Regions from separate parts of the Clostridioides sp. LIBA-7602 genome, predicted to be linked through region 2. Evidence: riboswitches for the same ligand, from Rfam matches in the RefSeq annotation. Region 2 holds a riboswitch; the other holds the start of a gene.
The links. Region 2 has a riboswitch for glycine ahead of ACTG45_RS12875 (GrdX family protein). Riboswitches for the same ligand answer to the same signal wherever they lie in the genome.
Positions count from the first base shown of each region.

Region 1 (6,535 bases), 890 kb from region 2:
TAAATCTAAAGATTTTAATAATATAATTCTTAAGATTTCCTAAATTTTTATAAATTTCGATATATTTTAGTTAAGCTTCTCTTAAACCAAAAGAGTAAAAGTTGTATCAAAATAAATTTCTATAATTTTTATGAATATTGGTATAATAATCATCATGTTAATATTCTTATATAAGCACTAATATAATTTAAAACTTCAGTAGTAAATATTATATATACAAAAAAGCTATCTAAACTATATTAAGTTAGATAGCTTTTTGTTATAAATACAAATTCCTTTATATTTATAATCTCTATTTTTAATTATTTATCTTTGCGACCATGTAAGTATAGGTTTCTTTACTGCCCTTGCATCATCCACTCTCTTAACTAGGGTATTATGTGGAGCAGTTTTCAATAGTTCTGGTTCTTCTTTTGCCTCCTTAGCAACATTTTTCATAGCTTCTATAAAACTATCTAATGTCTCTATGCTCTCACTTTCTGTAGGCTCTATCATAAGTGCCTCATTTATGATAAGAGGAAAATACATTGTTGGAGGATGATATCCATAATCCAGTAATCTCTTTGCTATATCTATAGTTTTTATATTTGACTCTCCTCTTGGTAACCCACCTAATACAAACTCATGTTTACATAAGGTATCTATTGGTAATATATAGTCATCTTTTATACTCTCTTTGATATAATTTGCATTTAAAACTGCCATTTCACTAGCCTCTTTAAGCCCATCTCTTCCCATAGTTAATATATATGTGTAAGCTCTTACAAGCACTCCAAAATTGCCATAGAAGTTTTTAATTTTTCCAATAGATTTTTCTCTATCATAATCTAATACATATTTATCTTCTTGTTTTTCAATCACTGGTATTGGTAAAAAAGGTACCAATTCTTTTTTAACTCCAACAGGACCAGCTCCTGGACCTCCTCCTCCATGAGGAGTAGAAAAGGTCTTATGAAGATTAAGATGGACTACATCAAATCCCATATCTCCAGGTCTTGTTATTCCCATAATGGCATTCATATTTGCACCATCATAGTACAAGAGTCCTCCTGCTTCATGTACAAGACTTGCTATTTCTTTTATATTTTTTTCAAACAATCCAAGAGTACTTGGATTAGTAAGCATAAGAGCTGCTACTTCATCACTTAAAGCTTCTTTTAACGCATCTATGTCTATAGCTCCATTTTTATCAGATGTTATCTGAATCACATCAAAGTTTGCCATAGCTGCACTTGCTGGGTTTGTTCCATGTGCAGAATCAGGAATTATTACTTTAGTTCTCTTATGGTCTCCTCTATTTTCATGATATGCTTTTATAATCATAAGACCTGTAAATTCACCATGTGAACCTGCGGAAGGTTGTAGTGTAACTTCATCCATACCTGTAATTTCTGCAAGTCGATTTGATAAGTCATACATTAAAGAGAGAGAACCTTGTGCTGTGTATGAAGATTGGTATGGATGCATTCCAGTAAAGTTTGGAAGTGCTGCCATATCTTCATTTATTTTAGGATTATATTTCATAGTACAAGAACCTAAAGGATAAAAACCTGTATCAACTCCAAAATTTTTATTTGATAATAGGGTATAATGTCTAACTAATTCTAATTCGCCAACTTCTGGCAAATTCAATTCACTTTGTCTAACCATACTTTGGTCAATCATATCTTCTACTTTTATATCATCTATATCTAACTTTGGAAGCGAATATGCTTTTCTACCTTTTTTAGATATATCTATCAACAAACTATTATATTCTTTCATTATAATCCCTCCATTATTCCAACTAACTTATCTATTTCTTCTTTGCTTCTTTTCTCAGTTACACAAAGTAAAGTTGAATTTTTTAATTCTGGGTAATTGTGCTCTAAGTTATAACCACCTAATATATTTTCTTCTAAAAGCTTATTATTTATAGTCTCTATATTAAGATTTCCTTGTACAGTAAATTCTTTGAAAAATTTACCTTTAAATATTGGCTTATATTTTCCTGTTTGTATAAGCTTATTATAAGCATAATGTGCTTTTTTCATAGATTGCATACCAACCTCTTTAAATCCTTCTTTCCCCATAGTAGCCATGTATATTGAAGCTACAAGAGCATTTAAAGCTTGATTTGAACATATATTAGAAGTTGCTTTTTCTCTTCTCACATGCTGTTCTCTAGTTTGTAAAGTTAACACATATGCAGTTTTTCCTTCTGTATCCAAGCTTTGCCCAACTATCCTTCCTGGCATTTTTCTCGTATACTTAGATTTACTAGCCAAAAATCCTACATAAGGTCCTCCAAAGTTAAGAGGATTTCCTAGTGATTGAGCTTCTCCAATAACAATATCTGCTCCTATCTCACCTGGCGTCTTTAAAACACCTAATGATATTGGGTCAACACTCATAACTAACATAGCTTTATTTTCATGAGTTATCTTTTCTATTTCCTCCATTTCTTCAATAATACCAAAGAAGTTAGGAGTCTGTATAAGAACACATGCTGTATCTTTATCCACTGAAGCCCTTAATTTTTCTATATCTGTAGTTCCATATTCATTACAAAAATCAATTTCTACTATTTCACAATCTTTGTATTGTAGATAAGTTTTAAGTACTGATAAAGTTTCAGGATGTGTAGTTTTTGATACTACTATTTTACTTTTTCTAGTCTGATTCATAGCCATTATGCATGCTTCTATTGCAGCAGTTGCTCCATCATACATTGATGCATTTGCAATTTCCATTCCAGTAATTTCTGCAATCATAGATTGGAACTCAAACACTACTTGTAAAGTCCCTTGACTTATTTCAGCTTGATATGGAGTATATGCTGTATAAAATTCAGACCTTGAAGTTATATGTTTTATAATTGATGGTATATAATGGTCATATGCACCAGCTCCAAGAAAACAAGTTAAGTCTTCTAAACTTAAATTTTCTTCTGATAGCCTTTTTACTATTTTACTTACTTCTAATTCAGATTTCCCACTTTCCAAGTTTAAATCTCTTTTTAACTTTATTTCATCTGGTATATCTGAAAATAATTCATCAACTGAATTTAATCCTACTACCTTTAACATTTTTGATTTATCTTCACTTGTGGCAGGTATATATGAAAATTTATTTTCTTCATTTAATACAGTATTATCTTTTTTATATTGCTTTTTATAAAAAGGTTTCTTAACTATCATGGCAGGAACAACTTTTTTTCTGATTGCTATACCTATTTCATTTCCTACTTTTGCATACTCAGAATCTATAATTCCCATACCTAAAATCTTTCCTGTTGTTGGAGAAGCACATCCTGTTGTTACAAAGCCTACTATTTTGTCACCAATCTTTATATCGTATCCATTTCTAGGCATCCCTTTGCCTTGCATTTCAAATCCAACTAATTTTCTTTTAGCTCCATTTTCTTTTTCTTCTGATAAGATTGTTTTTCCAATAAAATCTTCCTTGCTTGTTTTTACAAAAATTGATAGGCCTCCTTCAATTGGAGATATATGTTCGCCTATTTCATGACCATATAGAGGTAGAGCTGCTTCAAATCTCAAAGTATCTCTACAACCTAAACCAGCAGGACATATATCTTCTCCTCCAGCTTTTAAAACTTCATTCCAAATTATTTCTGTATGTTCATTTTTACAATATATCTCAAATCCATCTTCTCCAGTATATCCTGTTCTTGAAACTAAACAAGTTAAACCACATATTTTTGTTGATGGAATTGACTTATAAAATTTTATTGATTTTAAATCTATGTCTGTGATTTTTTGAAGAATTTCTTCTGCTTTAGGCCCTTGAACTGCTAGTTGACTAACTTCATTAGAAACATTTTTTATATCTACATTGTAACCTTTACTTTGTTTTATTATCCATGCCACATCTTTATCTATATTCCCTGCATTTATTACTAATAAATAATCTTCTTCACCAAATTTATATATTAATAAATCATCAACTACTCCTCCGTTTTCATAACACATAGGTGTATATATAATGTCATTTACCTTTAATGTGCTTATATCATTTGTAACTAAATTTTGTATAAATTTTTCTGAATCTACACCTTTTATTTGTACCTCTCCCATATGAGATACATCAAAGATACCTGCACTTTTTCTAACCATTTCATGCTCTTTATTTATTCCTTCATATTCTAAAGGCATTTCCCAGCCAGCAAACTCAACAAGTTTTGCTCCAAGCTCTTTGTGTATATTATACAAAGGCACTCTTTTCAATTCATTCATATATAACCCTCCCTATAAAATTAGACCCACTATATTTAAGCAATTTCGATATTATGTCCTATACTTTTTCATAAAAAAAAGATATATTAGCATAGAAAATAATCCTAGCCTATATATCCCTGTTTGTATACCTGAAAGATTTAATAATTTAATATTATTTTGCTTCTTCGGTGACTTATAGTATATTAACTTAAGTCTCTCCAGAGTCCCATCAACTAGCGATATCTTTGCCTGAAAGTTTCTCTAAGAATTGGCATTTCTTAAATTTCTTCTTCGGCGCCTTTTTATATAAAGGTCTCTCTCGCTAATCTCATTTGGAAATATTTATTTTCATTTTTATTGTATGAATATTTCAATTAAATGTCAACACATTATATTTATTTTTTTTTATGTATTAATTTTTTTGTTAAGTTTTTATTATCAATTATATTACTTTTATATTATTAACTTTTATACATATATGTTATATATTAATGTAAAATAATATATTTATTTAATTTATTATTAATATGTCATACAAAACACTAAAAGTAAAGTTATATTGTAATTTACTATATTATGTTAAAGATATATTCATACACACAATAGAATCGTTTGCAATTTTATCTTTGTGAAAAATAAGATTTTGAAATAGAGCATTTTTAAATAAAATTAAACTTATTAAACAGATATATTTTTTATAAGTTTATAAAAAACAGATTATATTGTGACTTTAAATTGTTTCTTAGAAATACGTTATTATAGATTTTATATTCTTAACAAATGTCTTAAAATTTATATGTAAACACATTTTCAGACAACAAAAAAAGCACTTAATGTGCTTTTGTATATTTATTAGAAAATATCTTTAGAAATATATTCATATTGTATTTTGGTTTATTTCTCAAAAAATAAAAACGGGATAGCCCACTCCGAAAGCCAGCAACCCCAGTTTTTTTCAGCACAACTAAGCACTGTAGAGTGCGGATGAAGGGAGTCGAACCCCCACGCCAATGGCGCTAGATCCTAAGTCTAGTGCGTCTGCCAATTCCGCCACATCCGCTTATCACTCTTTTATTTTACTATATTTCCCTATTATTTTCAATAACTTTTTAAAATTATCTAAAAACTAACAAAACAATGATAATAAAAGGCTAAATTTATTTATATCCTTATTCTGCAAGTTCTATCTCTGCTTCATCAACTTTCTTACCAATTATTTGAATACCAACAAATACAGCAGCTATAGCTACTGGTAATACTATATATATTGGCAATCCTAATCCAGCTGGTATATATCCAAATACAATAGTGATTACTGCTGTAAATATAGCATATGGCATTTGAGTATTAACATGGTCTATATGATTACAACCAGCTCCCATCGAAGAAAGTATTGTTGTATCTGAAATCGGAGAACAGTGGTCTCCAAATATTGCACCTGTTAAGACTGCACTTGTACTCACTATTACATAAGACATATCAGGATTTAATGAGTAAGCTAGTGGTATTGCTAGTGGCATAAGTATACCCATTGTTCCATAAGCTGTTCCAGTAGCAAAAGATATTATTGCTCCTAAACCAAATATTAAACTTGGCAATAAGAATGGAGGTAGTGAACCCGATAATAAGTGTATCAAAAATTTAGCTGTACCTAATTCTTTTATTACTGAACTTAATGACCATGCAAGTATTAATATTACACCAGTTATTACTAAACTTTTCATTCCATCTATCCAAACATCAATTGCTTCTGACACTGTAAAAATCTTCTTAACTACAGCCATTATAATAGCAACTAAACTTGCAACAAGTGCAGATTGGAATAATGCTCTAGATGCATCAGATGCACTAAATGCTTCTTTTATTGCTCCAAAAGAATATGGTGAATTTGTAAATAGTTGTATTAGAGCTTTATCTTCACCACCCATTATAGACGTATATCCACTATAATAGAATGATGCCAAAGCAACTATTATTAATGTTCCTATTGGGATTATAGCATTCCACACACTCAATTTCACTCCATTTTTTGGTGCTAAATCATCTAATTCTTCTACACCTTCATCAAGGTCTGTACCAACTTTTCTACTTCTAGATTTTATCTCAGCCTTTCTCATTGGCCCAAATTCTTTTAATAATAATGCTGATATTACAATAAACGCTAATATTAATATATTATAAAATCTAAATGGTATTGTATTTAAAAATATACCAAATGCATCAACATCCACACTTATACTTTCAAAAGCATCATGTATTAAACCAACTTCAAGACCTATCCATGTAGATATTATGGCTAATCCAGCAACTGGTGC
Region 1 covers NZ_CP196991.1:1,809,089-1,815,623, reverse strand. The annotation lists gene gcvPB (aminomethyl-transferring glycine dehydrogenase subunit GcvPB) at 307-1,764, opposite strand; gene gcvPA (aminomethyl-transferring glycine dehydrogenase subunit GcvPA) at 1,764-4,238, opposite strand; glycine riboswitch at 4,356-4,444, opposite strand; glycine riboswitch at 4,448-4,552, opposite strand; tRNA gene ACTG45_RS08625 (tRNA-Leu) at 5,200-5,280, opposite strand; gene ACTG45_RS08620 (Na+/H+ antiporter NhaC family protein) at 5,390-6,535, opposite strand, start outside.
Region 1: linked by a shared signal. The riboswitch ahead of gcvPA (aminomethyl-transferring glycine dehydrogenase subunit GcvPA) and the one ahead of ACTG45_RS12875 (GrdX family protein) in region 2 are both predicted to bind glycine.

Region 2 (6,535 bases):
CTCCTAAATACATTGCTGCTTTAAATCCTATCATTCTAACAGCTTTTTCATGAGCGTATTGTTTTAAACCATCAATAGGTTCAGCTATTACTACAACATTATTTAATTTAGAAAATGGAGTGTATTTAGCTCCTTCTCCAGTCATGTCTACTATACCTTCTTGGAAACCTACTATTTTTCCAGTAGTTACAACAGCTACACCTTTTAAAGCATGAGTTTTTCCTTCTCCTACAGTGTCAACTTTAGACATTATACCTGGGAATATTCCCCCATTACCTTCAACTTTTACTCTTGGCTCAATAACATCTTTTACAGGTGTTATTCTTACGCTTTCACCTGGACGAGCTAATTCTATATCTATAGATTTTATATGCTCATCTCCACCAATCTCTTGTAGCATCTCTTGCTTATTGATGAATAATACTCCATCTTTTACTTCTGTTACATCACCAAATTGAATATCTTTTATAAAGATTTTCCCTAATTCAAGACGCATACTTGCACCTCCTGTTATTTAATTTGTGTATATGCATTTGAGTTTTTCTCAAAATTATATCATTTTATAACTTATCTTAAATCTTAAAGATATTTTTATAGTATAGTATTTTTATGTCTTAACTATTTGTTATACTATTAAAAATATTTACTGTAAAAAAATTATTTTATTTAAAATTATTTTTTTAACAAACATAGATATAAAAAACCTTTTTTTATTTTATCTTTAGACTAAAATATATTTTTATTTTGTTGTTAATATTTTGGCAATATCTTAAAGATATTTTTTAATCATGTCTTCTATATTAGGAACTGTAGCATCATCTTTAGTAACTTCGTCTACTTTTTCCCCATCTTTGTATATAGCCATAGTTGGAAGACCTAATACTTTTTGTTTTATAGCTAATCTTCTAGCTTTTGTTGTATCCATCTTACAGAATTTTATTTTATCCCCATAAGTTTCAGCTAGTTTATGAACATCTGGCATTAATGCTTTACAAGGTTCACAACCTTCACTCCAGAAATCAACAAATACAAAACCTTCTGCGTTTAAAACTTCTTCTTCAAATGTAGCCTTATCTAAATCTAACATTTTATTTTTCCCCCTTGAAATTTTTATTTTATTTTACATATTAATTAAATTTAATTTACAGATTTTTAGTTTCCAAACTTTTCATCAATATATTTCTCAGCTACTATAGATGCAATTGCTCCATCGTTAGTTGCAGTTACAACCTGTCTTAGAGTTTTAGATCTACAATCTCCTGCTGCAAATACACCTGGTATGTTAGTTTTCATGTCTTCATCAGTTATTATATAACCTTTTTCATCCATATCAACTTTACCTTTGAATAAATCAGTTTGAGCATCTAATCCAACGAAAACAAATACTCCCATTGTTCCATCTTCTTCATCTGCAAAGTATTCATGAGTTTCTCCAGTAATCTTATTTTTAAATACAACTGACTCCAGTATTCCATCACCTTTGATTTCTTCTATTACTGTATCTAATAAGAACTCTATCTTTGGATTCGCTTTTGCTTTTTCTTCAACACTCTTAGCACATCTAAATCCTTGTCTTCTATGTACAATTGTTACTTTTCTAGCAAATTTAGTTAAATACATTGCTTCTTCTAATGCACTATCTCCTCCACCTACAACAAATACCTCAAAATCTTCAAAGAAGTCTGCATCACAAGTTGCACAATATGAAACACCTTTACCAGTAAGTTCTTTTTCCCCTGGGCAACCAATTTTTCTTGGAGTTGCTCCTGTTCCTATTATTACTGCTTTAGCTCTATATTCTGCTTTTTGACCTTTTAAAACTTTTATATCTCCATCTAGCTCAGTATCTACAATGTTATCTCTTAGAATTTCTGCTCCAAACTCTTTACATTGTTCAACCATTCTAGCTATTAGACTTGGTCCTGTTGCATTTGGAACTGACCCTGGATAATTTGCAATTTCATGTGTTATTACAATTTGCCCACCAGTTTTGTCTTTTTCTAGGATTAGAGTATTCAACTTTGCTCTTGCCCCATAAAGCCCTGCTGCAAGCCCTGCTGGTCCTGAACCAATTATTACTAAGTCATACACATTTTCCATTTTGACTTATCCTCCCCAATTAGATTTCTCATTTTATTTAATATTAAATTAGATTTAATATTTAGGCTGCTTTAATAATTTTTTAACAATTTTTTTTATTCATACTGCATTCTTTGTATTGTATTATAAAATATATCATAATCAATTACCCTAAAGTCGTCTTGAACACTTTCTGTCCATTTTGGAGTCTTTTTATTATTCTGAAATTTACTTGCAGTGATGATTGCTTCTTCAATTAAGGTTAAAGAGTTTATATCCAAACGATTTCCTCTCTTTAGTATAACAGTTCTATAAGGTGTTTCATTTGGTTTTACACTCCCATAGAGTGGATGAGATAAAAGTTCATATCCTTCATGTATCAAATCTCTACTTGCTTCTAAGATACCAATATAAGTTGTGTCTTTAAACAAAACTTCTCTTTCTTGAACTTCTTCTCTTACTTTCGGATTATTTGTAATTATTATCATTTTTTTACTCTCTTTCAATCTTTTATTTATTACTTGATAAATAAAAAACAGGAAAAACAAATCTCCCAATTTGTCTTCCCTGTTAAAATCATTTTCAGAGCCCCGTCCAAGTACAGTCATTTTTACCTGAGAATTTCATCTAATCTTTTGGGTAAATAGGATTAAATTTGTCCCTTCGGTCGCTTTTTTATAAAGCAGTCTCCCATACTCTTCATCCGGATTATTAAGTTATCAGAAAATTGAAAATTAAGCAATTTATCCTTTGTTTTCTATAAATAGCTTTTTTCTATCTCTGTTGACTTAAGTATATAAACATTCTATAAAATTTGCAATAGTTTTTTTATATGTATTTTGTATACATTTTTACTTTTTTTTCCAAGTGTTGATATTACATATTTCCTGTATTTTCTTTTTTTTTTAAGTACAAACCTTTTTTGGTTTACTTTCTCAAACTGATTAAAAATATAACTATTTTCACAGCAAATCTTTGATTTTTACATATTTTTTAATTTTTTACTTTTACCCACTGAAATTCTCATAATTTTTTATAATTTGCTATCATTTACTTCATCAAACCAAGATTTAACATCACCCATGATAGACTTAATACAGTCATTATCAAATGGTGAATATAAATTTCCCATACTTACAATACCTAAAAATGATTTTGTCCCTCCAACTTTACAAATATTTATATAATCTTGCCATCCTGCATCTCTATCTTGAATCATTTTTTTCCAAAATTGTAATGCACAAACTTGAGCTAGTACATAGTCTATGTAATAAAATGGATTTTTAAATATATGACCTTGCTTAAACCACCAACAACCTCGCTCTAAAAAAGAATTATTATCATAGTTTCTATGAGGTAAATATTTTTTCTCTAAATATCTCCATTTTTCTTTTCTTTTTGCCTTATCCTCATTAGGATTTTTATAAACATAATGCTGAAATTCATCAACAATTATTCCATAAGGTATAAATTTGACTGCTGTCGACAAGTGAGTAAATTTATATTTATCTGTATCTTCTTTAAAAAACAGATTCATCCATGGCCATGTTATAAATTCCATACTCATTGAATGAATTTCACAACTGTCAAGTGTGGGAAAATTAATCTCTGGCATATCAATCCATCTAGACATGTATAACTGGAACGCATGTCCTGCTTCATGTGTTAATACATCTATGTCATCAGAAGTTTGATTAAAGTTAGAAAAAATGAATGGCGACTTGTAATCTGGTATGTAGGTACAATAACCTCCAGCTCCTTTACCTTTCTTTGTTTCTAAATCCATAAGTTCATTTTCTAGCATAAAATTAAAAAATTCATCTGTTTCTTTTGAAAGCTCACTATACATCCTTTGCCCATTCTGAATTATGTATTTTGAATCGCCTTTTAAACTTGCATTTCCTGTTAAAAATTCCACGTCTTCATCTATGTAGCTTAAGTTTTCTAAACCAAGTCTTTTAACCTGTTTTTCATAAAGCTCATTAGCCATTGGAACAACATATTTTAATACTTGCTTTCTAACGTTTTCTACCATATCTTCTCTATAGTCACTTCTCATCATTCTAATATATCCAAGCTCTACAAAATCTTCAAAGCCTAATTTTTTAGATATCTTATCTCTAAGTTTGACTAGTTTATCAAATATGTCATCAAATTTTGATTCGTTTTCTTCAAAAAAATTATAATACGCTTTGTTGGCTAATTCTCTTGTATTTCTACAATTAGAATACATAAACTTTCCCATACCAGATAAATTTCTTTCTTCTCCATCGAACATTATTTGTGCTGATGCTAAAAGTTTAGTATACTCCGAGCACAATTTATTTTCTTCTTGCAATTCACTTATTATATCTTTAGAAAAACTTTTTAGAGAATAGTCTATTATTGTGAAAAATTGTTCCCCAAATTTTTTTATCAAATCACATTTAAACTTTGAATTTATTACAGCATCATAAAAATAAGAATTTAATTCTTCATACAAAGGCAGATATTCATCCCAGTAATTTTTTTCCTCTTGATAGAATTTATTAAGTGTATCTATACTGTATCTTATTGATGCTATATTTGACAACGTTTCTATTTTATTTCTCAATAAATTAATCTTATGTATATTTTCTTGCTGTTCTTCATAGTTACAGGATTTTTTTATATCTTCTACGCACTCCAAAAATTCTTTTTTTATACTATCATAATTGGGTCTTTCATACTTAAATTGTGAAAACTTCATTTAAAACACTCCTTTACAACTTTATTTCATATCTTTATATCATACTTTTATATCTTTGATATACATATTTTTATATACTATCTAGTGCCAACTTATAAATTATTATATATATTAAATCTTCTTTACATTGTAATCATGTTGAATAATAACATATGATTAATATAATTACAATGTTTTGTGGTATAAAACTGACTACTACATAAATTATTAGAAAAACATTCATATAAAAACTGCCCTCTTATATAAAAGCTTAGTATCTATACTAAAATGCAAACGATAGCATTTTTATAATTAATACTTATAAAACAATTAAAAATCTACTTTTTAAATACACATATTATATAGATGATATTTTTATCAAAAATTAATATTATTAAACTTTCTAAATTGCTTATCTCTTGGTATAATAGTATACAAAACTAATCATATTTTCCACTGAAATTTTGTTCAACACTAGTTGTGTCAACGTTTTCACAGGAAAATTGAGTATATAATTTACTGGAGGCTGATATGTACAAATTAATCGCATTAGATATTGATGGAACAATATTAAACACGCAAAAAAGGATTACTCCTGAAGTCTTTGAATCTATTCAAGAAGCAAAAAAGGCTGGAGCCAAAGTTGTTATAACAACGGGCAGACCTCTTCCTGGTGTCAAAGGACTTCTAAATCAATTAAACTTAACGGATGAAGGTGATTATGTTATATGTTTTAATGGAGCCATTATTCAAGAAGTTAAAAGTGAAAAAATTATACATGATGTAGAGATGACTTTAGATGACTTTGATTTTATATATAATAACGTTTGTAAAAAATATAATACCAAAATACACATAAATACAATGACAAATTTAATTACACCAAACGAAATCCCTGGCAAATATACACTTCATGAAGCGAAATTAAATGATATAGACGTTAAATATATACAAAAAGATAAAATTGATGAATCTATTAAAATCTGCAAAATTATGATAGTTGATGAACCAGAAAGATTAGAAGAAATTATACAACAACTACCTAAAAATTTATTCAATAAATATACTATAGTAAGGTCTGCTCCTTTTTACCTAGAGTTTTTAGGTAAGACCACTAACAAAGGAACTGCCCTTAAGACATTGTGTACTAATTTAGATATTCCTATAGAAAAAGCTATTGCTGTTGGTGATGAAGAAAATGACCAACATATGATAAAGTATGCAGGTCTTGGTGTAGCTATGGGAAATGCACGTAACAGTATAAAAGAAATTGCTGATTATGTTACAGATACTAACAATGAAAATGGAGTTGCAAAGGTTATAAATAAATATATACTTAATAGAGCTATTTAGATATATAAAAAAAACTAAAAATAACTCTTTAGCTTTAAATTCTATTTAATATACATACTTGATACTAAAAGTATCTAGTGATAGTATGGTCTAAAATTTTTAGTTAAAGGTTATTTTTAGTTTTTCATCTATATTTATAATAATACTTTTTGTTTAAGTTTAAATATTTTATATGATTCTACTATTGCTTCATTAATATCTAAGCAATATACATCTTCATCATCCGATAATCCTGCTTCTTTTGTCCAAGCATCAAAATCATTCTTCGTCCAGAAGAAATTCATTATATTTCAGCAACTTGCCGCCCAATTTGAATATTTATCAAGATTTATATGAAGCACTCTTAAATGTGGATTATTCACATATTCAATTTTTTCGTTTTTTATAAATATTTCT
Region 2 covers NZ_CP196991.1:2,702,710-2,709,244, forward strand. The annotation lists gene ACTG45_RS12860 (glycine/sarcosine/betaine reductase component B subunit) at 1-496, opposite strand, end outside; gene trxA (thioredoxin TrxA) at 770-1,087, opposite strand; gene trxB (thioredoxin-disulfide reductase) at 1,153-2,100, opposite strand; gene ACTG45_RS12875 (GrdX family protein) at 2,196-2,567, opposite strand; glycine riboswitch at 2,671-2,782, opposite strand; gene ACTG45_RS12880 (M3 family oligoendopeptidase) at 3,113-4,807, opposite strand; gene yidA (sugar-phosphatase) at 5,318-6,139, shown strand; gene saoL (MerB-like organometallic lyase SaoL) at 6,274-6,535, opposite strand, start outside.